2 regions of the Prochlorococcus sp. G4PB16 genome follow, and region 2 is predicted to be linked to the other one. Evidence: predicted binding sites of a transcription regulator. Region 2 holds the regulator's gene; the other holds the start of a gene.
What was found. The regulator NtcA, encoded in region 2, controls nitrogen genes in cyanobacteria. The targets are predictions, from matches to a motif close to GTANCNNNNGNTAC.

Region 1: the regulator NtcA is predicted to act here: its motif matches at 6,426-6,439, upstream of glnA (type I glutamate--ammonia ligase).

What each region holds. Positions count from the first base shown of each region.
Region 1 is NZ_CM186289.1:139,392-151,854, reverse strand. It holds gene AC6EIZ_RS00805 (M16 family metallopeptidase) at 1-89, shown strand, start outside; gene AC6EIZ_RS00800 (DUF3148 domain-containing protein) at 108-329, opposite strand; gene AC6EIZ_RS00795 (biotin transporter BioY) at 477-986, shown strand; gene lspA (signal peptidase II) at 1,007-1,459, shown strand; gene AC6EIZ_RS00785 (YcjF family protein) at 1,478-3,031, shown strand; gene AC6EIZ_RS00780 (pyridoxal phosphate-dependent decarboxylase family protein) at 3,144-4,514, opposite strand; gene AC6EIZ_RS00775 (nucleoside deaminase) at 4,668-5,135, shown strand; gene AC6EIZ_RS00770 (pyridoxal-phosphate-dependent aminotransferase family protein) at 5,118-6,278, opposite strand; gene glnA (type I glutamate--ammonia ligase) at 6,504-7,925, shown strand; gene AC6EIZ_RS00760 (class I SAM-dependent methyltransferase) at 8,067-9,128, shown strand; gene AC6EIZ_RS00755 (DUF6439 family protein) at 9,179-9,436, shown strand; gene AC6EIZ_RS00750 (ATP-binding protein) at 9,441-9,833, opposite strand; gene AC6EIZ_RS00745 (GUN4 domain-containing protein) at 9,960-10,676, opposite strand; gene mnmH (tRNA 2-selenouridine(34) synthase MnmH) at 10,716-11,768, shown strand; gene psb28 (photosystem II reaction center protein Psb28) at 11,811-12,155, shown strand; gene AC6EIZ_RS00730 (AI-2E family transporter) at 12,161-12,463, shown strand, end outside.
Region 2 is NZ_CM186289.1:1,691,573-1,704,035, forward strand. It holds gene AC6EIZ_RS09525 (DUF3177 family protein) at 1-399, opposite strand, end outside; gene trmB (tRNA (guanosine(46)-N7)-methyltransferase TrmB) at 672-1,316, shown strand; gene AC6EIZ_RS09535 (thioredoxin domain-containing protein) at 1,395-1,952, shown strand; gene thyX (FAD-dependent thymidylate synthase) at 1,949-2,587, opposite strand; gene dcd (dCTP deaminase) at 2,590-3,183, opposite strand; gene AC6EIZ_RS09550 (cob(I)yrinic acid a,c-diamide adenosyltransferase) at 3,184-3,780, opposite strand; gene ntcA (global nitrogen regulator NtcA) at 4,149-4,826, shown strand; gene AC6EIZ_RS09560 (DUF3084 domain-containing protein) at 4,881-5,810, shown strand; gene AC6EIZ_RS09565 (RuvC family protein) at 5,807-6,244, shown strand; gene AC6EIZ_RS09570 (DUF3146 family protein) at 6,228-6,485, opposite strand; gene pth (aminoacyl-tRNA hydrolase) at 6,496-7,107, opposite strand; gene AC6EIZ_RS09580 (TatA/E family twin arginine-targeting protein translocase) at 7,169-7,384, opposite strand; gene psbH (photosystem II reaction center phosphoprotein PsbH) at 7,418-7,615, opposite strand; gene AC6EIZ_RS09590 (photosystem II reaction center protein I) at 7,986-8,114, shown strand; gene AC6EIZ_RS09595 (DUF3769 domain-containing protein) at 8,196-10,214, shown strand; gene AC6EIZ_RS09600 (3-isopropylmalate dehydratase small subunit) at 10,217-10,831, opposite strand; gene leuC (3-isopropylmalate dehydratase large subunit) at 10,865-12,268, opposite strand; gene AC6EIZ_RS09610 (competence/damage-inducible protein A) at 12,292-12,463, opposite strand, start outside.

The DNA.
Region 1 (12,463 bases), 420 kb from region 2:
CTGCAAATAAATATTTAAAGAACCCATTACTAAGTGTTTGCAGCAACAAAGAGGTTATTCAGAAAATTAATAAAAGCTGGGAAATTTAATCAAATATTATTTTATTTTTAGATATCACTATCCAAAAGCTTAAGTCTTTCAGAAGGTATCAAGAAATTACCCCGTCTAAATTTCACTTCTAGTAAATCATTTGGCCTTATTCCAATTATTTCTCCAATCTCATCAAGAGATACTAGATCTGGGGGCCTTAACATCGAGATGGAGTCTGCTGTCTTTAAATATGGCAAAGGTACTTGTAAGGATACTTTTTCTCCAACTGAAAATTCCATTATGACTATGTAGTTCTAAATTATCTTATTGACATATCAATCAATTTGTAAATAATAATGTATAAGATATTCTAATTAAATTCATTGCACAAATTTAGTATCGGAGTAAAAGCAATAACAGGCATAATGTTAATTATAGTATGCTCAATGATACCATCATCAATAATTCTTCCTCAAGAAGAGCTGTCTCTCTCAAATATCCCACTTCATAGCAATTGGCAAATCCAAGGGCTACTTTTGAATTCATTGATCTGTGGACCCGAAATTGGAACAATTTCTGCAATTTCATATTTGATTATAGGTTTATTATATTTACCTGTTTTTCATGGTGGAGGAAGTGTAGGTTATATCTTAACCCCTGAATTTGGGTACTTATTAGGATTTATTCCTGCTGCTTGGACATGTGGTTTTTTAGCTAAAAATGCTTCAAAAGCTAATTTAATCAATTATTCATTTTATACAATCCTATCATTATGCATTTTGCATATTACAGGTATTATTTATTTAATTTTTGGTAAACTCTTCGGAAATTGGTTAGATTCTTTATCCGATCTGATTTTGATTAATACTTTTTTACCTTTTCCAAATCAATTATTACTATGCATATCAATAAGTCTATTATCAATATTACTAAAACAAATATTAATAGTAAAATGATTTCCTTTAAGAGTAGAAAAATGAAAATAATAGTTTACTCTATTTTTATTATTTTTTTAGATCAAATTAGTAAGTTCTTAGTTTTAAGTACATTAGGCTTTGAAAGGTCTAAAAATATTATTCCTAATTTATTAAATTTCACCCTAATACGAAACAAAGGAGCTGCATTTAGTCTTTTTAGCGACTCAACAAACTTTCTTACGATTACAAGTATTATTGTTTCATTATTATTAATTACTATTATTTTAAAATACCCTCCGAGATCTTATTGGAATTTAATTGGACTTGCATATCTTTTAGGCGGAACGTTAGGCAATGGAATTGATAGATTATTAAAAGGTTATGTTGTAGATTTCATAGAGCTAGTTCCTATTAATTTTCCTATTTTCAATCTAGCGGATGTATCAATAAATATTGCTATAATATGTTTTTTAGTTGATATAGCTAAAGACAAGCCAAGAAAAAAATATTAAACAATTGGTTATTATTATATGAAAATCTATAGTTCAAAAAAAATAATATTATATATATCTATAATTATTATTAGCTTAATATTTGTGGGCTTGGTTGGAGCAATAATTAGATTAATAAATATACCTGCGGTATTAATCACAATTTTATTAATTTGCGGTTTAATTTATTCAAAGAAAATAGAGTGGATACAAACCAATCTACAATCGATATTTAAAATAAAAATGAAGAAGAAAATTATAGATTTTTCATTAACAACTAAAAAGCAAGCTGCAGATAAATCATTAAAAAGTATTGATCAGCTAATCAAATTAATTAATGATAAAGTCAAAGCCAAGGCCCTACAGGATGAGAAGGATAGAGTTTCATTAGAGTTAGATAGAGGGGATATTATTTTAGTAGTTTTTGGAATTGGCTCTAGTGGCAAAACCTCACTAATAAGAGCTCTTTTAAAAAGAATAGTAGGTAAAGTTAGTCCTGAAATGGGATCAACAAGAGAAAAAGAAACCTTCAGGCTAAAACTCAAAGGACTTCCAAGAGGAATAAGAATTATTGATACGCCTGGAATATTAGAAGCCGGGAAAGGAGGCAGAGGAAGGGAAAAGAGTGCATTAATAGAAGCACGCAAATCTGATTTAATGTTAGTAGTAATAGATGGAGATTTACGTTCTGAAGAAACAAGAATAATTAGGAGTTTATCTAAAGCAGGAAAAAGACTTTTACTTGTTCTTAATAAGATAGATTTAAGAGGAGAAAATGAAGAAAAAAGATTAATCGAAATTCTAAATTCTAGATGTGGTGATTTTATTGAGCCAAAAGATATTATTTGTACATCCTCCTCCCCTCAGACAATTGCAATCCCTGGGAAAAAGCCCTATCAACCAGCCCCTGAAATCGAAAGTTTAATTAGAAGATTAGCAAATATCCTACACGAAGAAGGTGAAGAATTAATCGCAGATAATATTTTGCTTCAATGCAGCAATCTTGGGAAAGAAGGTAAAAAATTATTAGTTAAGCAAAGAAGTCAATCAGCAAAAAAATGTGTTGATAAATATGGTTGGATGAGTGGAGGTGCATTAATACTAACGCCATTACCTGTTATCGACATGATCGCTGCGGCGGCTGTTAATGCTCAAATGGTCATTGAAATAGCAAAAATCTATGGTGTTGAAATTACCAAAGAGAGCGCAAAGAATTTAGCTATATCGGTAGGAAAAACACTTGCAACTATGGGTTTAGTTCAAGGTGGTGTTTCATTAATAAGCTCAACATTAAGTCTGTCACTCCCAACATTAGTTGTTAGCAAAGTAATTCAAGGTGTAAGTGTTTCCTGGCTTACTAGAATTGCAGGAGCAAGTTTTATAACTTATTTCCAACAAGACCAAAATTGGGGAGATGGTGGAATCCAAGAAGTTGTTGAGTATCATTACAACTTAAATAAAAGAGATGAGTATTTCAAAAGTTTTATTAGAAGAGCTTATGAAAGGGTTATTGATCCCATAGTTGAAAAAAAACTTAGAAAACTACCACCGAGATCAAGGCCTCCGAGGGAGGAGGGGTCATCGGACCTCTAAAGTCTAAAATAAAAACCAATGCCAAATAAATTAGGCCAATCAAAATTGATATTGCAGCTGTTATAAATGCCACTATATTTTTTTTGTTAAAAAAATCTTTATTCATTTTTAATCAAATAATTGATTGATTAATAAGATTAGACAAAAGTTTTAAATCCTCAAATTTAGTATTAGGATTCCCCATAACAGCTTTTAAATAATATCTATCTCCATAAATTGGTCTTGAGAGCATAAACTTGTTGACTAATAAAGAGTTTCTCGTTTTAATAGACCATTCGGAGGCTTGAGAAGAAGTACAATTGTTCGGTGTTATAGCTAAAAGATGAAGAGGTCCTGATATTATTTTAAATTTTGATGAATCAATTATTGATTCTAAATAACATCTTCTTTCAATAGATTCCAAAAGTATTTTTTCAATACCTTCTTCACCTAATTGTCTTAAACCAATCCACAATTTTAATGACTCGGCGGACCTAGTACCTTGAATACCAAGTTCTCCACCATGAGAGTCATTTCCTGTAATTGGTTCGGCATAAGGGAGTCCGGTTGAGAAGGTAGAAGAAAGATGTTTTTTATTAGCTACCAGTAATAAAGAGGAAGTTTTTGCGATACCCAATAATTTCTGTGGATTAACAGTTATGGAGTCTGCGGAACCTAAACCTTGAACAATTTCTGAAGTTATTTTTGATAGACCATAAATCCCACCAATTGCACCATCAACATGAAGCCAAACTTTTTCTTTTTTGCAAAAGTGAGCGATGTCAGAAAGTGGATCAATAGCTCCCCTTACAGTAGTTCCTGCTGTGGCCACGACAGCAAAACATTTTTTTCCCTGAGATTTTATTTTTTTTAATTTTGAAGACAAGGAAGAAATATCTAATTTACCTTTTTCATCAGTAGGGACTTTTTGGAAAGATTCTTGTTTAAGGCCCATAATCCTTAAAGATTTTGAAAATGAGACATGACAATCATCACTTGCAAAAAAAACTGCACTGGGATCATTTTCTAGACCAGCAACATTTCTTGCTATTACTAATGCCATTAAATTACTTAAACTTCCCCCACTAGCCGCTACACCTCCAGACAAATCACCAAGACCTAATTTCTGACAAAACCATTTACATAAGTTTCTTTCCAAGGATGTCAAGCTAGGTGATAATTCTTCAGCCAAAAGATTATTATTCAAACCTGCACAAATAAGCTCTCCTACAATCGATGCTGATAGAGGAGGAGGATCTAAATGAGCGAGAGCCCTTGGATGAGATGGTCGGTAAGAACCATTCATTAATAATTGAATATCATTCAATAAAACTTCATTGGATAAACCTTTTTTATTAGGAAAGGCCTCAGGCAAATCAAAGGAATCAGGCATTGGACCTTGACTGCCTGATTCAGCAAACCAATAACAAAGATTACTTGAGGCTTCAGCAAGAAAAGAATGAAGTTCTCTATCTAAATTGTGAGGTGATGCAAAAGGGTCCAAAGAAAATAAGTCTCTATTTGTAGTATTTGATGATCAAGTTCAAACCAAAAAAAATGATTAATCTCTAGATAAACATTTTATTTGATAATTCCCCAAACATCTAAAAAATTGTCAAAACCAATAGCACTGAGTCAGGAAGAAAAAATAATGTGGATGACAAGATTGTTATCTAAAGCAAAGCTCGTAGGAAAGAGAGGGGAAGTCCCTATTGCAGCAGTTATCCTCGACAAGAGGGGTAGATGTATTGGTTATGGAGGGAATAGAAGGGAAGCGATGAAAGATCCTTTAGGTCATGCGGAGTTGGTAGCGCTTCGACAAGCTTCTTGGATAAATAACGATTGGAGATTTAATGACTGCACTTTGATTGTAAATCTGGAGCCATGTCCAATGTGCGCAGGCGCTTTAATACAAGCAAGGATGGGAAAGATTATCTATGGATCTGCAGACCCCAAAAGAGGCGCACTAGGTGGAACGATTAATCTCGCAGAACATAAAAGTGCCCATCACAAAGTGTTGATTGAAAGAGGAATAATGGAAGTAGAATCTAGAAAGATAATCTTAGATTGGTTCAAAGATAAAAGAGTATTACCTAGAGAAAGTTTATTATCTAAATTTAGGTAATTCAGTTTCAAAAATGTTTATTATCTTATCTACATTAGAAGAGGTTGAGTTGTAACCCATCAAACCAATTCTCCATACTTTTCCAGCAAGATCACCAAGTCCACCTCCAATCTCAACCCCAAAATTATTTAGTAAATGTTTAGTAAATGCCTTACCGTCAACTCCTTCTGGTATTTTCACTGTTGTTAGCGTCGGCAATCGCAATTCTTCTTTAACGTGTAATTCTAAACCAATATTTTCTAAAGAACTCCAAAGTAGTTTCGAATTTTTTTTATGTCTATCCCATGAAACTTCCAATCCTTCTTCTGCTAACAATCTAAGCGCTTCTCTAATGCCAAAATTCATGTTTACAGGAGCCGTATGATGATATACCCGATCACTACCCCAATATTTGTTTAATAAAGAAACGTCTAGATACCAGTTAGGTACCTTGTCTTTTCTATTTGACATTTTATTCTCAGCTCTCTCATTCATTGAAAAAGGACCTAATCCAGGCGGGCAACTTAATCCTTTTTGACTACAACTATAAGCTAAATCAATTTTCCACTCATCCAAATAAAGAGGAACGCCTCCCAATGAAGTCACAGTATCAACAAGTAGTAAACAATTATATTTTCTACACAAATCACCAATTCCATCCATAGGTTGACAAACACCGGTGGAGGTTTCTGCATGAACAATTGCTAATACAGCTGGGTTATGCTTTTTCAGCGCATCTTCTATTTCGTCAAGAGAGAATGCATTCCCCCAATTTTTGTGAATGGTTTCAACATTTGCTTTATATCTTCCTGCCATATCAGCAAGTCGATGTCCAAAATATCCTTTAATAGCAACTAAAACTGTATCCTCTGGCTCAACAACATTTGCTAAAGTTGCTTCCATTGCGGCACTCCCTGTACCACTCATTGGAAGTGTTAATCGATTACTTGTTTGCCATGCATATCTGAGCAACTCTTGAACCTCACTCATCAAATCCACATAAAAGGGATCCAAGTGGCCAATGGGAGGCTGAGATAGCGCTTTCAACACAGCAGGATCTGCGTTAGATGGACCTGGCCCAAGCAATAACCTTTCAGGAGAAACAGTTGGACCAAAATCTTTACGATGTTGATTATCAACAGAAGGAAGAATTTGAGTGGCCAAGAAAACAGATCTTTTTGTTTATCTACTGAGCCTAAAAGGCAATAGGCAAAGTCGGGGTATTTTTTTTAGGGATTGCAATAGGAATTAGCTAGATTTCCCAAATAAGAGAGAAAATAAAGAAAGAATTCTGTTAAAAGTCTAAAAAAAGTGCTTGTCGATACAAAAATGAATGCAAACGCTCATTACCTTCATAATTAAGTATCTCTGTTGCAAATCAAATTCATCATGAGCAAGACCTCTCAAGATGTTCTTCGTCAAATTAAGGATGAGGGCATTGAGCTAATAGATCTAAAATTCGCTGACCTGCATGGTAAGTGGCAACATTTAACTGTAGCTTCAGATCTGATTGAAGAAAGCTCTTTCACAGAAGGACTTGCTTTTGATGGCTCTTCCATTAGAGGTTGGAAAGCTATAAACGAATCCGATATGGCGATGGTTCCAGATCCATCAACAAGCTGGATAGATCCTTTTTACCATCACAAAACTCTTAGCTTGATTTGTTCAATTCAGGAGCCCAGAAGCGGAGAACCATATGCAAGATGTCCAAGAGCTTTGGCACAAAAAGCATTGGATTATTTAGGAAGCACGAGTGTTGCAGATTCTGCATTCTTTGGTCCTGAACCAGAATTCTTTATTTTTGATGACGTTCGATATAACTCAGGGGAAGGCGGAAGTTTTTACAGCGTAGATACCATAGAAGCTCCTTGGAACACAGGGAGAGTGGAAGAAGGAGGAAACCTTGGGTACAAAATTCAATTAAAAGAAGGTTATTTTCCAGTATCCCCTAATGACACAGCTCAAGATATGAGGTCTGAAATGCTTCTACTGATGGGCGAATTGGGCATACCTATTGAGAAACATCATCATGAAGTAGCGGGTGCTGGTCAACATGAATTAGGGATGAAATTTGCGCCCCTAATCAACGCAGCTGACAATGTGATGATTTACAAATATATAGTTAGAAATGTAGCCAAAAAATATGGAAAGACTGCAACTTTCATGCCCAAGCCAGTCTTTAATGACAATGGAACAGGAATGCATGTTCACCAAAGTTTATGGAAAAGTGGTCAGCCTTTATTTTATGGAGAAGGTACTTATGCCAATTTATCTCAAACGGCAAAATGGTATATCGGGGGGATTCTGAAACATGCTCCTTCATTCCTTGCTTTTACGAATCCAACTACCAACAGTTACAAAAGATTGGTTCCAGGCTTTGAAGCACCAGTTAATTTAGTTTATTCACAAGGCAATAGATCAGCAGCAGTAAGGATTCCTTTGACTGGGCCAAGTCCAAAAGCAAAGAGACTTGAATTTAGATCGGGCGATGCGTTAGCCAATCCTTATATTGCTTTTTCAGCAATGATGATGGCAGGTATTGATGGAATCAAAAATCAAATTGACCCTGGAGATGGTGTTGATGTCGACCTTTTTGAACTTCCATCGGAGGAACTATCAAAAATAGACACAGTTCCATCCTCGTTGAATGATGCATTAGAAGCATTGAAAAGTGACAACAAATATTTAACTGAGGGAGGAGTATTTACTGATGATTTCATAGAAAACTGGATAGATCTTAAATACGAAGAAGTTCAACAGCTAAGACAAAGACCTCATCCACATGAATTCACTATGTACTATGACGCCTAAAATAAATTTTTTGGATTAATTAATTGGAGTTTTAAAAAATAAGGTCTATGCACAATTTGTACATAGACCTTATTTTTTTTTTGTTAATTCGTCACTAATCAATCAAATCTGTTAGATAATAAAGAAATTAATCAATGGTTCATGGCAGCGCCAAGCCTTAAAAAATTTGCATATCACACTCTTCAACAAGGAAAAACGCTTGCTGGCCTAGCTCATAAAGAGTTGAGTACGAAGTTAATGGAATTTTTTGCACCCGAAGCAGCCCCAGGAAAATTCCCAATTGATCAAGATCTATTAACAGAAGTTAGACGGTCAATGGAAAAACTAGAAAAAATTGATTGGCAAGAAGCAGAGGCAGGTGTTTATCCAAAATCTCAACTATTCGAAGCTCCATGGCTGGAATGGGCAAAAAAATATCCGTTAGTTTGGCTTGACATGCCTAAAACATGGGAGAGGCGTAAAAAAAATAAAACCAGAGAAATTCCCAGAAATGTAAATGAGAAAGATTACCCTGATTACTATTTACAGAATTTTCATCACCAAACGGATGGTTATCTAAGTGAGCATTCTGCTGAAATCTATGATCTACAAGTTGAGATTCTTTTTAATGGAACAGCAGATTCAATGCGAAGAAGAGTTTTATCTCCTTTGAAAACAGGTCTAAAAAAATATTTGTCTGAAAACTCAAAGAGAGTAAAAATATTAGATATAGCAACAGGAACTGGAAGAACACTCCAACAAATACAAAGTGCATTACCTGAAGCAGAACTTTATGGTATTGATTTATCTGGTTCATACTTAAAGCAGGCTAGTAAATATCTAAGTTCCAGAAGTGGGGATCTCGTTCAACTAACCAAAGCCAATGCAGAAAATATGCCCTATTCATCATCTAGTTTTCAAGCACTGACTTGTGTTTTTCTACTTCACGAACTTCCTAGAGATGCGCGACAAAATGTTTTAAATGAATGCTTTAGATTGTTAGAACCTGGTGGGACTCTTGTCCTTGCGGACTCCATTCAAATAGAAGATTCTCCAAAATTCACTCCAATAATGGAAAATTTTCATAAGATTTTTCATGAGCCGTATTATAGAGACTATATAATCGATGATATAAATTTAAGATTAGAAACCAGTGGATTTGCAGCCGTAACTAATGAATCTCACTTTATGACTAAAGTATGGAAAGCAAACAAACCAAATTAATTCAAAAAACAAAAAAATATTGAAATTTAGAATAAAACAAATTAAAAATCATGACAAGAAAAAATAGAAAGATTTGGTCAGAAAAAACAATTTTACTAACACAACAGCTTCACAAGGAAATAAGCTTGAACAATCATAACTGGCATGAATTTAGGGGGAACAAACAAAGAAGAAGCGCTGAATTAATTATTTCCGCAATCTCACAATTAATTCATGATGGAGATGAAACAGAAATAGAAGACCTACTTATGCAAGCAATTTTGTGGATAAGAGAAGACTTAAAAGATAAAGGCTGCAATAGTCATTAAAGAATTATTTCTTTATTGATAGCTGAAGTCTATTCCCTTTTCTACTCCATCTAACATCATCAAAACACTTATGAATTAAATATATACCTCTTCCATTATTAGCATCAATTTCAAGAGGTAAAGTGCATAATCTTTTATTTTTAACTATACCTAGTCCTTCGTCCTGAATCTGCCATACAAACCAGTTAGGAGTAAGAATTCGTCTAACACGAATAACTTTATTAGGGTTAGATAAGTTGCCATGCACTACGGCGTTAACAAGTGCCTCATGGAGGCCCAATTCTATTCTTTTTGCGGTTTCACTACAGATTACTGGCTCTAAAAGAGTTTCAATAAATGTTGCTAGTTTTAAAGTAGAGGGATGAATAAAAACAGCCCAATTTTTAGAAATCTCCAAAATTAAAACTTTCTTTGTAAATTAATCTTTTAATCAGACAATTAATCTGGAAATAAAAAACATAAGTTCAACTTAATCCATAAATAGTATCCTTGGAGAGAACATTAAAAATTAATCATTAAATTTCTAGCTTTTAGCTGTTAATGCTTGATGGTTTAGCAAGGCATCCATTAATCGAACTCCTCTAAGCTGGTTAACCAAAGGCATATGACCATTGGGTGCTTCAATTGACCAATTAAAAGCTTTTGGATATCTAGTCCATACTCCATCTTTTTTCCAACCAATTCGAGGCCAAAGTTTGTCATATCTTCCACCTACTGAATCTAATATTTTTGCTTGAACTGAAAATCCAAATTTTCCTCTTGAATAAACAATCCATAGTTTATCCAAAGTTGACAAATCAATAGAGGGTATTGTTTCAACCTCGGAAAAATAAACATAACCTCTATTTACAGCCTTTTCCCCAGCAAGCTCTCTAAGTTTTGAGCTAGTAAAACGATCAGCATCCTCATAACTCTCGTTTAATAAATATCTCTGAAGAGGTGAATAATCAAAACCAACCTCTGATGGGGAATTAAACCAACAAAGGTCATCGCAATCGAGATTATTTTTTATAAACTTATCATCATTTTTGTGAATGAGTTGCAAAATGAAACCAGGGGGCCAATCATAAACATCAGGATCAAATACTGACATTAAAGAAGAGCCAAGGCTAAGAAGCTCCTCAACTCGCTCTTCTAAACCATTTAACAAACTAAATCGTTTCCTTTCTGAAGCCATTCTAAAAGACTCCAAATATTCCTTTAAAGTCTCTTTATTTGGATGTGTTTTTTCTTCAGTCATGATCTACTGCCGGCCTAAATTGACCTGATCACTAATACTATGTCAGAGAAACCTGCCAATTCAGCCTATCCCGTAACGGATTTTCGAAATTCAACGAGCCAAATTGTTGATGTAAGGAGCCCAGATGAATTTTGCAAAGGTCATTGGCCAGGCGCTATTAATATTCCTCTGTTTTCTGATGTTGAAAGAGAGACAATAGGGAAAAGCTATAAAAAAGAAAGTCGCTTAAAAGCAATATTTATTGGTTTAAAAATTACCCTTCCTAAAACTAAAAAACTATTGGAAATAATTCTAAAAACGACCAAAGCAAAAGAGAAAGGAAATAAATCATTGCGAATATATTGCTGGAGGGGAGGCATGAGATCTGCTGCTTTTGCATGGCTTGCACAGACAATTGGAATTAATACTTATTTATTAAAAGGTGGATATAAGTGTTATCGAAAATGGGTCTTAAATCAATTCGAAGCTGACCTACCCATAAGACTTATCGGAGGTAAAACTGGTACAAGAAAAACCGACCTACTAAATCACATAAATAAAGAAAATATATTTGTAATTGATTTAGAGGGAATTGCTAATCATAGAGGAAGCAGTTTTGGTTCATTAGGTATGGAGAAGCAACCCTCAACACAACAATTTGAAAATATTCTTGCCGAATCAATTAATGAGTTTCAACAAAGTAAAGCTAATGAAATATGGATAGAAGCTGAAAGTTCTAATCTAGGAAAATGTCGCATACCAACAAGTTTGTATATAAAAATGAAAAAAGCCCCGATCATAGAAATAATTAAAACTAAAAATGAGCGTGTGAAAAATTTAGTCAATCTATATAGTCAAAATTCTCAAAACGAATTAAAAGATGCTGTAAATAGAATAAGTAAAAGATTAGGACCACAAAGAACAAAAGAGGCATTGAATGCGATAGAAAAAAAAGAATGGTCTCGAGCCTGCGAAGCAATGCTGGATTATTACGATAGATGTTATGACTACGAACTAAAAAAAACAAAAAATATTAATTCTGTTGATCTTAGTGGTCTAAGCCTAGAATTATCTTTAATTAAAATCTTAAATGAGAAGCTCAACCCATTATAGTTTTATATAAGGATATGTCTTTTAATGAAAACTAAGTTAGAGATGACTAAAAGCAATGAGGATGTATCAATTCAATTTATTAAAGGGGAAAGCGAAAAAGAGCAACCTGAAATACGTTTATTTAGAAATATCGATGGCAAAAAAGGTTATGTAGTATATAAATTCCACAGACCTAAATCAATAACAGTACAAAATTACAGATCAATACAGAAAATGTATCTAATTGACCAAGAAGGTGAGCTATCGACAAAAAAAATTGATTTATCTATCTCAGAAAATTATATTAAGGATGTAAAATCTACGTATAATTGGAATTCAGAAAAGGAATTTGAAAGGTTCATGCGTTTTGCATTAAGGTATGCAAATTCTCAAAAAATAAATAAATAATTTAATTGAAACCAACAAACTTGCTATCAATTATAGCTTTAATTATTTCTATATTAATCTTATGGGGTTTAAAAGAAATAATTATACTTTTTTTCGCATCTATAATTATAGCAATGGCTCTTTGCACAATTACTGGTAAAATTCGAGATTTTTTTCATCTTTCCAGATGGATTTCCTTAGGAATAACAATAATATCTATAATATTAATTTCAAGTCTTTCAATAGTTTTAATCATACCACAGTTTACGAGTGAGTTTCAAGAATTAATCAACCAAATACCCTCTGCCGCTAGCAAACTATGGGATCTA
Region 2 (12,463 bases):
TGAATTTAAACATCTCCAACTAAATAGATGAAGTCCAGTATTTAGTAAGCACCAAAAAGATAAGCTCCATCGCCAAATTCTGGTAGTTAAAGCAATTGGTTTATAAACAGGCATTTCATCAATTTCTGCATTTAGATCACACCAAAACCAAACTGAGCTAACCATAAGTATTGGTGCAACTAATGAAATTAATTGACCTAACTGGCTCTCAACACTAAGAAATAAAAGGTTTATCGCATAAAGACTAGAAACTTTCCAATAAATTGATAAAAGTCGATCAATAGAGCTTAAATTTGATCTTTTTGCCCAAACCAATAAAAATAAAGGTAACCCAAACGCGAAGGTAGCCGCGATTCGATATGAGAGCCAAATTAGAATTTGGAATTGAATTTCAGTCAAAAAAATTTTTTATTCATATTTATTATCAACCTTAATGGATTCTTTTTATATGTATTCTTAATTATTAAAGTTTTTTTCTATATTTGGACAAACAATCACTCTATCAATCAACAAAGAGCACAGATCGGTTTATGATTATCTAGAGACAAAACAAGATAATTAATATACCCCAATTAAAAATTTATAAATTGCTTGCGTTTAGACTATCTTCTGAAAAATTTAGTTGAATTGCTAATATAATAATCTGATTTATTCATATCAGCTTTCATTCTGTGAGACAGCATGTAAATCCTCTAAGCAAATTTTTTCAGTTACCATTATCACTTCCAAGTAAGAATGTTCTTTTTCGGAAATCTCATTATCCAATTCATTTAGATATTGGATCTGCAAAAGGTGAATTTTTGATTGAATTAGCAAAAAAATATTCTGACTGGAATTTTGTTGGGCTTGAGATAAGAGAACCTCTTGTTAGCTTATGTGAGAAAAAAAGAAAGAAATTAGAATTGAATAATTTAAAATTTTTATTTTGTAATGTAAATGTCAGTCTAGATGAATGGTTGTCAGATTTAGATTATGGTCAATTAAAAAGAGTCTCTATTCAATTCCCGGATCCCTGGTTTAAAAGAAAACACTTTAAAAGAAGAGTTTTAAAAACAAATCTTTTAAATTCAATTGCTAAATCTATGAGTGAGGATGGAGAAATATTTATTCAAAGTGATATATTCAAACTCTTTGAATATATGACCAATACGATTGATAAAAACAGATATTTTAATAGTAAAGATTTAGGAGATCAAAGATTCATTGATGAGAATCCTTATAATGTTAAAACAGATAGAGAATTATTTTCACTTAAGAAAGATTTGCCAATTTATAGAGCAATGTATATTAGAAATAATCTATTATTCATTAATTAAATGAATTTATAATTGATAAATATGATATGTTCCAATTTAAAGTTTATGTATATAATTATTAGTATAAATTTTTAACTCATGATTAATAAAACAAATGGAGATGAAGATCTTGGCTTCCTGCAGAAAATTCTTTTAGTTTTTCTAAGTCTTTTTTTAGTTGCTTCACTATTCTTTTTCCGCAGTGGATTTAAAGCAAGTAAAATGCTTGATCAAATGGCGAAGAAATCTCTTGAACCAGATATAGCATTGTCAAATGGAAAACCCACGGTAATTGAATTTTATGCGGATTGGTGCGAAGCTTGCAAAGAAATGGCTCCTTATATGATTGAAGCTGAACAACAAAATTTAAATAAAATAGATATAGTTTTGCTTAATGTCGATAATTCTAGGTGGTTAGATTTGATTGATAAATATGAAGTCAACGGTATTCCTAAATTAACTTTTTTTGACGATAAAGGTGAATTTAAGGGTTTTTCATTAGGAGTTAGGAAGTATAGTGAACTTAATGAAATCTTTCTTGCTTTAATTAATAACTCTGAGTTACCATCTTTAACTAAATTTTCAAATTCTAGTAACTTAATTTCTAAGAATAATAATAATAATATTAGACTAGAAGGTCCCAGAATTCATAACTAGTTTAGCCAGTTCAAAGCGGATGAAACCACTGGATATTGTTGTGTAAAAATATTTTTACATTCTTGGGCTATGTCCATATGTTCTTTTTGTGTTCCATGTCCAGTTCTTAACTTTATGTAATGAATCCACGATCGACATGATCCTGTCATGTAAATCCTTGTTGGGGTGGCAAGTGGGAGTACAAATCTTGCACATTCTTTTGCAATTCCAGCTTCTAACATCTCTTCGTAAAGTTGTTTATTCCTCTTGAACTGTTGCTTGATTTTTTCGTTAAATGTATTAATAACTTGTTCCGGTAAGTCTGAGATGGAATTTTGTCTGTTTTTATTGTCTTGCCTTCTTAATTCTGGTATTGGAATTTCTCCTAATTGCCTGCTATCGGCATAGCGTTGCGAGAATTCTTGAAAAGTAAATGATCGATGTCTTAATATTTGTGCTGCAATTCCTCTAGTAGTTTCTATTTGCAAAGTCATATAAGCTTGCTCAAAGACACTCCAATGTTCATTTTTAATGCAATAACGAATTAATTTAGTAAAGTCATCATTTTCCTGATTTTTTGGATTACTAACCCTGGCAATATATGCCATGCTTTTCTCAGCGTCTGGTGTAAAAGTTATTAATTGAACAAAACCCATTCTTAAACCTTTGCTAGAGTTACTCTTTCTTGTTGATATTGATATTTTCCCTTCCTATCACTGTAGGTCGTTTCACAAGGATCTCCCTCAAAGAAAAGCAATTGACAAATACCTTCATCGGCATAAATTCTGCAATCTGCTCCGGAGCTATTACTAAATTCAAGGGTTAGATGACCCTCCCAACTTGCTTCAGCAGGTGTTGTATTTACAATTATTCCTAAGCGGGCGTAAGTGCTTTTACCAAGGCAAATAACAGTAATATTTGGTGGTACCTTCATTTTTTCTAATGCAACCCCAAGGCCGTAAGAGTGAGCAGGTAAAATAAAATATTTACCATCCTCGTCTTCTTTTAATTCTGTAGGTTCTAAATTATCAGGATTAAACTTTTTAGGATTCATGACTGTGCCAGGGACATGCCTAAAAATCAAAAACTCTTTAGAAGAGAGACGCAAGTCATATCCATATGATGAGCAACCAAAGCTTAAAACAGGTGATTTTTCTGATTCAGGTTCAAGATGTCTTATAAGCTTTTCTTGAAAAGGTTCAAGCATTCCTAAAGAAGCCTGTTCAGAAATCCAACGATCGTTTTTTAACATTTAATTGCAGCGTAATTCAGTAATTTGATCAGCCATTTCAGTTACTTTAGGCGGGATTGATGGCCCTGTAAGAATAATATCTGTGGATGATGGCCGATTATTGATCATGAAAATTAAATCATTTTCTTCAATGAAACCAAGGCTAATAGCCATTCCTATTTCATCAAGAACGATTTTATCTATTTTTTTTTCGAGTAAACGAGCTTTACAAAATTCCCAAAGTTCTTTTATGGCTTTTTCTTCATACTTTCTTTTTAAACATAAATTTTCTTCCGATATTTTTTCGGGTAAGCAGGTTTCAATGGCTGGTCTTAACCACTCAAGTCTTCCACAGAGATTTATCGCTCCATTGGGTCCTTGATTTACTCCACCTCTCAAAAATTGAGCTATTAAAACTTGGCTTCCTAATCCGGCCGATCTAATTGCCTCACTTAGAACAACAGAAAAACTACCTCTAAAAGTAGAAGTGTGGATTTGGAATTGACCTTGAGTTTCAACTAGTCGTAAAGGCTTTCTTCTGGGGCTAGGCCTTAGAGAAGTCTCAGTTGATGACGATGCCCCCATCTTTTGAGCATTAATGCTAACTCCTGCATTCATCTCAATTTTTATCAGGATGTTTTAAATTAATCTAGCGGTATAAAATTTCTAATCAACAAATTCAACACTATCTGTGGTGTATGAAACAACAATACTTGGTTCTCATTACTTTCAAGGTCCATAAATGATTCATGTGAGGACAAAAAATGTAGTTTTTAAATTTTTTTCCATAGCTCCTTAGGTTTTTGAGCGTCAAAAGATAGAATTTTCAGGTAAGTGCAGGCTTGGATTGGAGACCTAGCTTCAAAAAAGTCGCCATGGCTACATATCGTTTTTTATCAACTTATTAATGTTCTTTGAACAATAAATTAAATATGGTCACTTCTTATCGTGGCTTTACTCGTTTCAACAACCCAAGAAATAGCCCGATGGATGGTAATTCATCATCTTCTATACCGCCAAGCAAGACTCTCTTGGATGTAATTAAATCTCTTGACGGGGTTTCAACTGAAATCGTAGACAGGTCAAAAACTATTTTTTTTCCTGGTGATCCTGCCGAAAGAGTGTATTTAATAAGGAGAGGTGCAGTTCGATTGAGTAGGGTTTATGAAACAGGTGAAGAAATTACAGTAGCTTTGTTGAGAGAGAATAGTCTTTTTGGAGTTTTATCTTTATTAACAGGAAATAGATCAGATCGTTTTTATCATGCTGTTGCATTTACCCGTGTTGAACTTGTTTCTGCCCCAGCAACCTCATTGAGAAATGCAATTGAGCAAGATGCTTCAGTTGGATTACTACTTCTGCAAGGTTTATCAAGTCGAGTACTTCAAACTGAAACGATGATTGAAACCTTAACTCATAGAGATATGTCCTCTCGATTGGCAAGCTTTTTGCTTGTTCTCTGCAGGGACTTTGGTGTACCAGGTGAAAAAGGAGTAACAATTGACTTAAGACTTTCTCATCAAGCTATAGCTGAAGCAATAGGTTCAACTAGGGTAACTATTACACGATTACTTGGTGAGTTGAAAAGTTCCTCATTATTGGCAATAGATAGGAAAAAAATAACTATATTTGATCCGATTGCGTTAGCAAAAAGATTTAATTGAAGGCCATTACATACTAAGGTTTAGGAGGTTTGATTAATTTTCCTCTTTCTTGCTGTGACAGCCTGGCTGAAAATTCTATTAATCTTAATCCTAGGTGGAATACTTTCTACTTTAGGAGATCGTCTAGGTACAAGAGTTGGTAAAGCGCGTTTAAGTGTTTTTAAATTAAGACCTAAAAGTACAGCTGTTTTAATAACTGTTTTTACAGGTAGTATTATTAGTGCTATTTCATTTGCAACTATGGTTGCATTTGATAGAGATTTAAGGGTTGGACTATTTCAATTAGAGGGTATTCGTTCAAAGATCACTGAGAGTGAGAAAGAATTAAAAAAATTAGAAAAGAATTTATATGCTTTAAGAAGTGGAAATGTAGTAATAAGAAGTGGTCAAACTTTAGCAACTAAGACTATTAAAATAAACAAAAATATTGATACAAAAAAATTTATAGAAAGTCTATTGCAGCAAGCAAATTTTTATGCTTTTAACTTAGTAAAAACAAATCAATCAAAATATCGAAGAATATTATTAGTCCGTAAAGATGATATTGAGAAGCTGGAAAGTAAAATAGCTGATAATAAAAGTTGGGTTGTTAGTATTAAATCAGCAGGAAATATATTAAAAGGTGAGAATTATGTTTATGCATTCCCTGAAGTCACATTAAATAAAATCATTACAAGACAAGGAGAAGTTATTGCCTTAGAAAATATATATTTATCAAATTCTGATTCTGAATCTATCAGTAAAAAGATCAATCTTTTACTTGCTTCAACTTTGGCTGAGGTTAGGAGAAGAGGGTCATTAAGCTCTGATTTGAAAATCAATGCTAATCAAATTAATAATTTAGGTAAATATCTAGTTAGTAGAAAAAGTGGAGATTTTAAAATTATTGCGAGGGCCCTTGATAATAGTCAAAGTGCAGATAAAGTTTCAATATCATTAGAATTACAATCTTTAGAAAATGTTTTAAGAAACAAAACTAAATGAGTTTTTATATATCCATAGATCCTGGGAATAAAAAGTGTGGCTTATTATTAGCTGATATTAAATCTGGAAAAATCATTGATGCAGGAATATCTTCATTAAATAAGTTTTCTGATTTAGTATCATTTTGGAATGAAAACTATAATATTAATAAAATAATAGTTGGTGATGGAACTAATTGTAAGTATATAGAAAAAAAATTAAAACAAAAAAATATTTTTAATATTAAATATGTTAATGAAACAGGGTCAACACTAAGGGCAAGGTTTAGATATTGGGAGATTTGGCCTCCAAATTATTTCATTCGTTGGCTTCCAAAAGAAATGCTCTTCCCTCCTGATAATCTTGATGCAGTTGTCGCATTGATTTTATTAGAAGATTATTTAAAATATACATTCATTTGGCCTAATAAATTAGATATTAAAATTTGGCCCTAACTGTGAAAATGTAATTTCCACCAGACTCAAGTTTATAATCCGCTTTTACTAAGTAACGCTCTAAAGCATCTTTTATTAGCGCTCTACCAAGTGGAGGTTCTATAAAAAGTTGCCCATGATTGAAAGCCCAAATAAAATTCCACTCAAAATCTCCGGCTCGAACAATTCCTTCAACTTTTTTTTTATTAAAGCACTGCTTGTGAATCTGAAGATATGCAGTAGTTGATGGTTTGGTATTCATTTTTCTGAAGTTATAAATTTTCAGGTTTAAAAGAATTAAGTCGAGTAGAAATCTTGTCCCAATTATTAGAAGTAATTAAATCAAAACAACTAATAATTTCCTGAATGATGTAATTTAATATTGTAAATTCGTTTTTTGAAAAGCTACCTAAAACGTGCGAAACAGTTTTAGATTTCCTCTCTTTTTGAATTTCACTTGGGGGGCCTATCCCAATCCTTAATCGCTTAAACTCAGTAGAGCCAAGATGATTGATAATGCTTTTTAATCCGTTGTGCCCTCCTGAGCTACCTTTAGAGCGTACTCTGATTTTCCCAAGAGGAAGATCCATATCATCTACTAAGATTATCAATTGATGATTTTCTAAATTAAACCAATCTTTTGCTGAGCGCACCGATTTTCCACTTCCATTCATATAAGTATTAGGCATTAAAAGTCTAGTTTTATTAGCACCTAATCCATATGCGCAAGTTTTGCCGAAGAGTTTCTTGCTTTCACGAAAATTGCAATTGTTTTGACTAGCTAGTTGCTCTAAGACCATAAATCCTACATTGTGACGGGTTTTGTTATATTCAGCTCCAGGATTACCTAAGCCAACTAATAATTTCAAGTTATCGGGCGACATACAAATAAAAAATCGTTCTTGATCCTAATGATTGAGATATATCTAATTAGTTTTGGATAAATTAATTTTCTTTGTCCAAAATGTTTTCATTTGAAGACTCGTCTTCTTTCATGGCATTTTTGATTTCACGTTCGAACTCAGTAGAGGCGCTTTGCAGACCTTTAAGAGTTTTTCCAATAGTTCGCCCAAGCTCAGGAAGACGTTTTGGACCAAAAATAACAAGTGCTAATCCAGCAATAACAGCTATTTCGGGCAAGCCAACCCCAAAAATATTCATGGGCGAACCACTAGTATTTAGAATTTACTCAACTCAGCCATTCCAGTCGACCGAAAATCCTTGTAATAAAAGTGACTGGTTATAAATTTGGAGCATAATAACTAAGAAAATCAAAAGTAAAACTCCTATAAAGGCCATTACTGGTACAGCTCCCCAACCAGGAACAACCTTTCCTTGTCCAGAATTGCCAATAGATTTCAGCAAAGATCCAAGTGCTGTTTTTTGTCCCATGTCGTTTCTCTAGCTCAGATTTGTATGAGTCCCGCTATTGTATGGGAACTTGTCCCAAAGGAGAAGAGACTGTAGAAACTTGTGATGGAATGTCCTAAAAAAAATGATATTTGAGAGATATGTTCTGAAATAAATTGAAAAACTAGGAAAATCAAAAAAAAAATAAAAGAAAGTTATGGATTTTTTTAATTTGAATTTGAATCAATCTTGATCTTTTTATGAATTTCCCTTGGTTTTATTGGCTTTTCTAGCTTTATTACCTTGATCTTGATTTTCTCTATTTCCAAAAGTCTGTAACACCTTTGTTTTTTTGATTGGAGTTATTGACTTCATAGGATAGGTTTAAGCTCTATTTAGATAGTTCGTATTCATGCTTGCCCTCAAGATTTCCGTCTATACGGTCGTCTTTTTCTTTGTCGGGATCTTTTTATTTGGTTTCTTGGCAAGTGATCCAACAAGGACACCAAATAGAAAGGATTTAGAAAGTCCTCAAGACTAAAAAATGACAGGCTAATTACTGGACTAAGAAAGTTCCTGTAATTTCTTTATTAGTTATTATCTTTTCGTCGGCTTAACTCATTTGGCGGCGAAAGAAAGATATTTTTTGCTTCTAAACCTTTGTTTTCTAGGGTTTAATACTTTTCTGTCTCTATTTGAGATAGCTATTAGTGAAGAGAATAATTATGTAGGCAATTTACATAAAGCTGAACATTATGACTTTTCTGTTGGTACTTTAAGTAAAAGCAGTAAAAAATCACCTTTAGAAAAATCAAAAGAAGAAAATATATTTTTAAACTTAAGGATTTTTTCTGATAAACAATATGATTTTGATCAGAATATTTATTTAGCAGAGGGTAATGTTAAGGCCATTATAAATGGAGGGGTCTTAAGATCAGACCTTTTAAAATATGAAAAATCAACTGGTATTTTATCTGCGGAGGGAAATATTAGATTCAGCAAGGGACGTCAATATTTTAGAGGCAATCAATTTCAATTTAATTTATTAAATAAAGAAGGATTTATTAAAGAGGCATTTGGGATATTAGATATTAAGAATGTATTAGATGATTTGAGAGTTGATTCCAATTCTGGAAATTCTATTGAGGAAAAAAAATCGATAAATAAATTTAATGGAGAAAATTCTTATGATGATGGAATTGAATTTTCTTTTGGAAATATTAATCTACCCCAAAATAAAATCACTAGATCAAACAAATCAATAGGTTCAATTAATAGTTGGAGATTCAAGTCTGATTTAATAACAATTCAAGAAAATGGTTGGAAATCTAATAGAATAAATTTTACAAATGATCCTTTTGATCCACATCAAATTTCTTTTGAAGGTATAGATGTCATTGCAGAAGAGGAGGGAGGTGAATTACTTATTACTTCTTCTAAAACAAATCTAATTCTTGAGAGTAGAACTAAAATCTTCCTAGGTAAAAGATCATTTGGAGGGAAGAAAAAAAAGAGAAATAAATTTGATTTGATAATAGACGGAAAAGATCGAGATGGTCTAGTCTTGATTAGAAGAAGTGAAACTACAAGGTTTAATAATATAAAACTTGATTTTCAGCCTCAATTTTTAATTAACAGGGCTATTTTGGGTAAAACAAATAGTTATAAAAACAACAAAATTGAAGATAAAAAAGATATTAGTTTTTATGATCTATTTGGTATGAATTTTAAACTTAATGCACATTATAAAGATTGGATATTTTATAGTGATAATGATTTAAGTACTTTAAATTCAACTAGGTTTTTTAGTGGACTAAGACACTCATCTTCTTTTGGTAAGGATTTTAAAATGCCTCTTTTAGAAGATGTGAATTTTAATATTTTTACTACTTATAGATCTAGAGCTTGGAATGGCTCAATCGGCGAGACTGAAATAAAAACTGCATATGGTGGATTTATCGAAAAGTCTTATAATTTTAAAGCTGGTGAAGTATTAAATAACTTAAACATAGGGCTAGGAACCGCTAAATACGAAGCAGAAAAACTTGAAAATAGTGATATGGCGAGTCTTTGGCGATCTAGTATTTTTTCTTCTTTAGATAGTCAATATCAGATATGGAAGGGGAATAAAAATAATCTTGATGAAAAGAAATATACTCTTTTATCTCCTGTTTTAATTTACCCTGAATTAGTTTTAAAAACTAATATAAATGCAGCCTTTTTTCAATATGAGGATGGTAATAATCAGGGCTTTCTCAAGTTTAGTCTTGGTCCCGAAATTAGATTAGGTAGATTAGAGAATAATTTTCTTGACTTTACAAAACTTTCTGTTATGCCAGGTTTGAAAATTAAATCTGGAAATAGTCCATTTAAGTTTGACAATGCAATTGATTTGAAAACGTTAAATATAAGTTTAATGCAACAAATATATGGGCCAATAATTTTAGATATTGTTTCTAACTTAAATATCGATAAGAGCTCAGAAAAATATGGTGAATATTATGATACTAAGTTAGGTCTTTTATGGCAAAAAAGAGCATATGAATTTGGAATTTACTATCATCCGAATACTTATGGAGGGGGGGTATATTTTCGTCTAAATGGATTTAATTTTGATAATTCTGTAAAAGAAGTTTTTTAGATTTAAGATTTAAAATGGTTCAAATAAGGTAGATTTCTGACTGTATTCTTGATGCTTCTCTCTGCCTCTAGTAGTTGAGAAGTCGCATCCCATTTTCCTGATATAAGCATCTTGTAGGCTCCTTCTTCTATATTTAGTTTTAAATTTTCTATTTGGTTAGAAAATGTAATTTCTTTAAGATTAAAATCCCAAATTTGTTTCGGTTTTTTATTAACTAGATTTTGTAATTTATTTATTTCTTTTTTCGATGCTGTTAAACATGGTATACCCAGTGCAAGGCAGTTTCCATAAAAAATCTCTGCGAAGCTTTCCCCAATGATTAATCTTATTCCCCATCTCATAAGAGCCTGTGGTGCATGCTCGCGACTTGAACCACATCCAAAATTATCATTAACAATAAGAATATTAGCTCCTTTATTTTGATCCAGATCAAATGGGTGATTACCTTTTAGCTCTTTTCTATCATCTGCAAAGACTTGTTCTCCTAAAGCCGAGAAACTTACACATTTGAGAAATCTTGCAGGAATGATTCGGTCGGTATCAATATCGTCGCCAATGATTACAAAACTGCGACCTTTGATTGATTTGATCTCACCTTTTGGGAACTCTTGTTTCATTTATAGATAAGGAAGTTATTTTCAGTTTTACTCTTAGAGTAATTTTCTTACATCAGTAACCTTTCCGTTTATTGCAGCAGCAGCAACCATAGCTGGACTCATCAATAAGGTTCTTCCACTAGCAGACCCTTGCCTACCTTTGAAATTTCTATTACTTGAGCTAGCGCTTATTTGTCTTCCTTCTAATTTGTCTGGATTCATTGCTAGGCACATTGAGCAACCTGGTTCTCGCCATTCAAAACCTGCTTTAAGGAATATCTCATCTATTCCTTTTTGCTTTGCCTCCTTAGCAACCTTTTGGGAACCAGGCACAACGAATGCTCTGATTCCAGTTGCGACTCTATGGCCTTTAACAATTTTCGATGCCTCTAAGAGATCACTTAATCTTCCATTTGTACAACTACCTATAAAGCAAACATCAATTGATGTTCCTTCTATGGGTTGATTTGGTTCTAGGTTCATATATCTGCATGCGTCTTTAGCTATTTGTTGTTCACTTTCTGGCAGCCTTTCAGGATTTGGGATTTTTTCTTTGATTGAAACACCTTGACCAGGAGTTATACCCCAAGTAACTGTAGGTTCTATAGATGATCCGTCCAATTGAATCTCATCATCGAATTTAGCGTTTGAATCACTCACTAAACTTTTCCACCAATTAATAGCTCTATCCCATTCTTGACCTTTGGGAGAATATTCTTTCCCTTTAAGATATTCAAAAGTAGTTTCATCTGGATTGATATATCCACATCTAGCTCCTCCCTCAATAGCCATATTGCATATGGTCATTCTTCCCTCCATTGAAAGTTTTTCTATTGCAGGCCCTGCAAATTCATACGCAAATCCGACTCCTCCTTTGACTCCTAGAATACGAATTATATGGAGAATGAGATCTTTTGCGTAAACTCCCTTTTGCAATGAACCATCTACCCATATTCTTCTAACTTTTAATTTTTTCATTGCCAAACTTTGACTGGCCAGGACATCTCGAACTTGACTTGTTCCAATACCGAATGCGATTGCTCCAAATGCTCCATGGGTTGAGGTATGTGAATCTCCGCAAGCTACCGTCATCCCAGGTTGGGTTAATCCTAATTCTGGAGCCATAACATGGACTACTCCTTGAGAATTGCTTCCAATGCCATGAAATTTTATTCCATGAGATTTGCAGTTTTTTTCTAAAGTAGTGAGCATTTCCTCTGCGAGAGGATCAGTAAAAGGACGCTGCTGGTTGACTGTTGGAACTATATGATCAACTGTTGCAACTGTTAGCTTAGGGAATTTGACTTCAAGGTTTTTTTCATTAAGAGCAGAAAAAGCTTGAGGACTTGTAACTTCGTGTATCAAATGAAGACCAACAAAAAGTTGCGTTGATCCACCAGGTAGTTCTTTCACCTGATGGAAGTTCCAAACTTTGTCGTAGAGGGTTCCAGAACTCAACTTTCAAATCCAATAATAAGGACTCATCTTTCCATGATTATAGATAAACGTAATCTATCAAGAGCATTTAAAACGCTTAATTTTTGAATATCTTCTCTTGTCTTATTAGATCCAAATTTTTCTTCCCATGAGATAAGGGTATTTGGGCCCTTGATACAAAAATTGACCAGTCCAACTGGTTTTAATTCGTTTCCT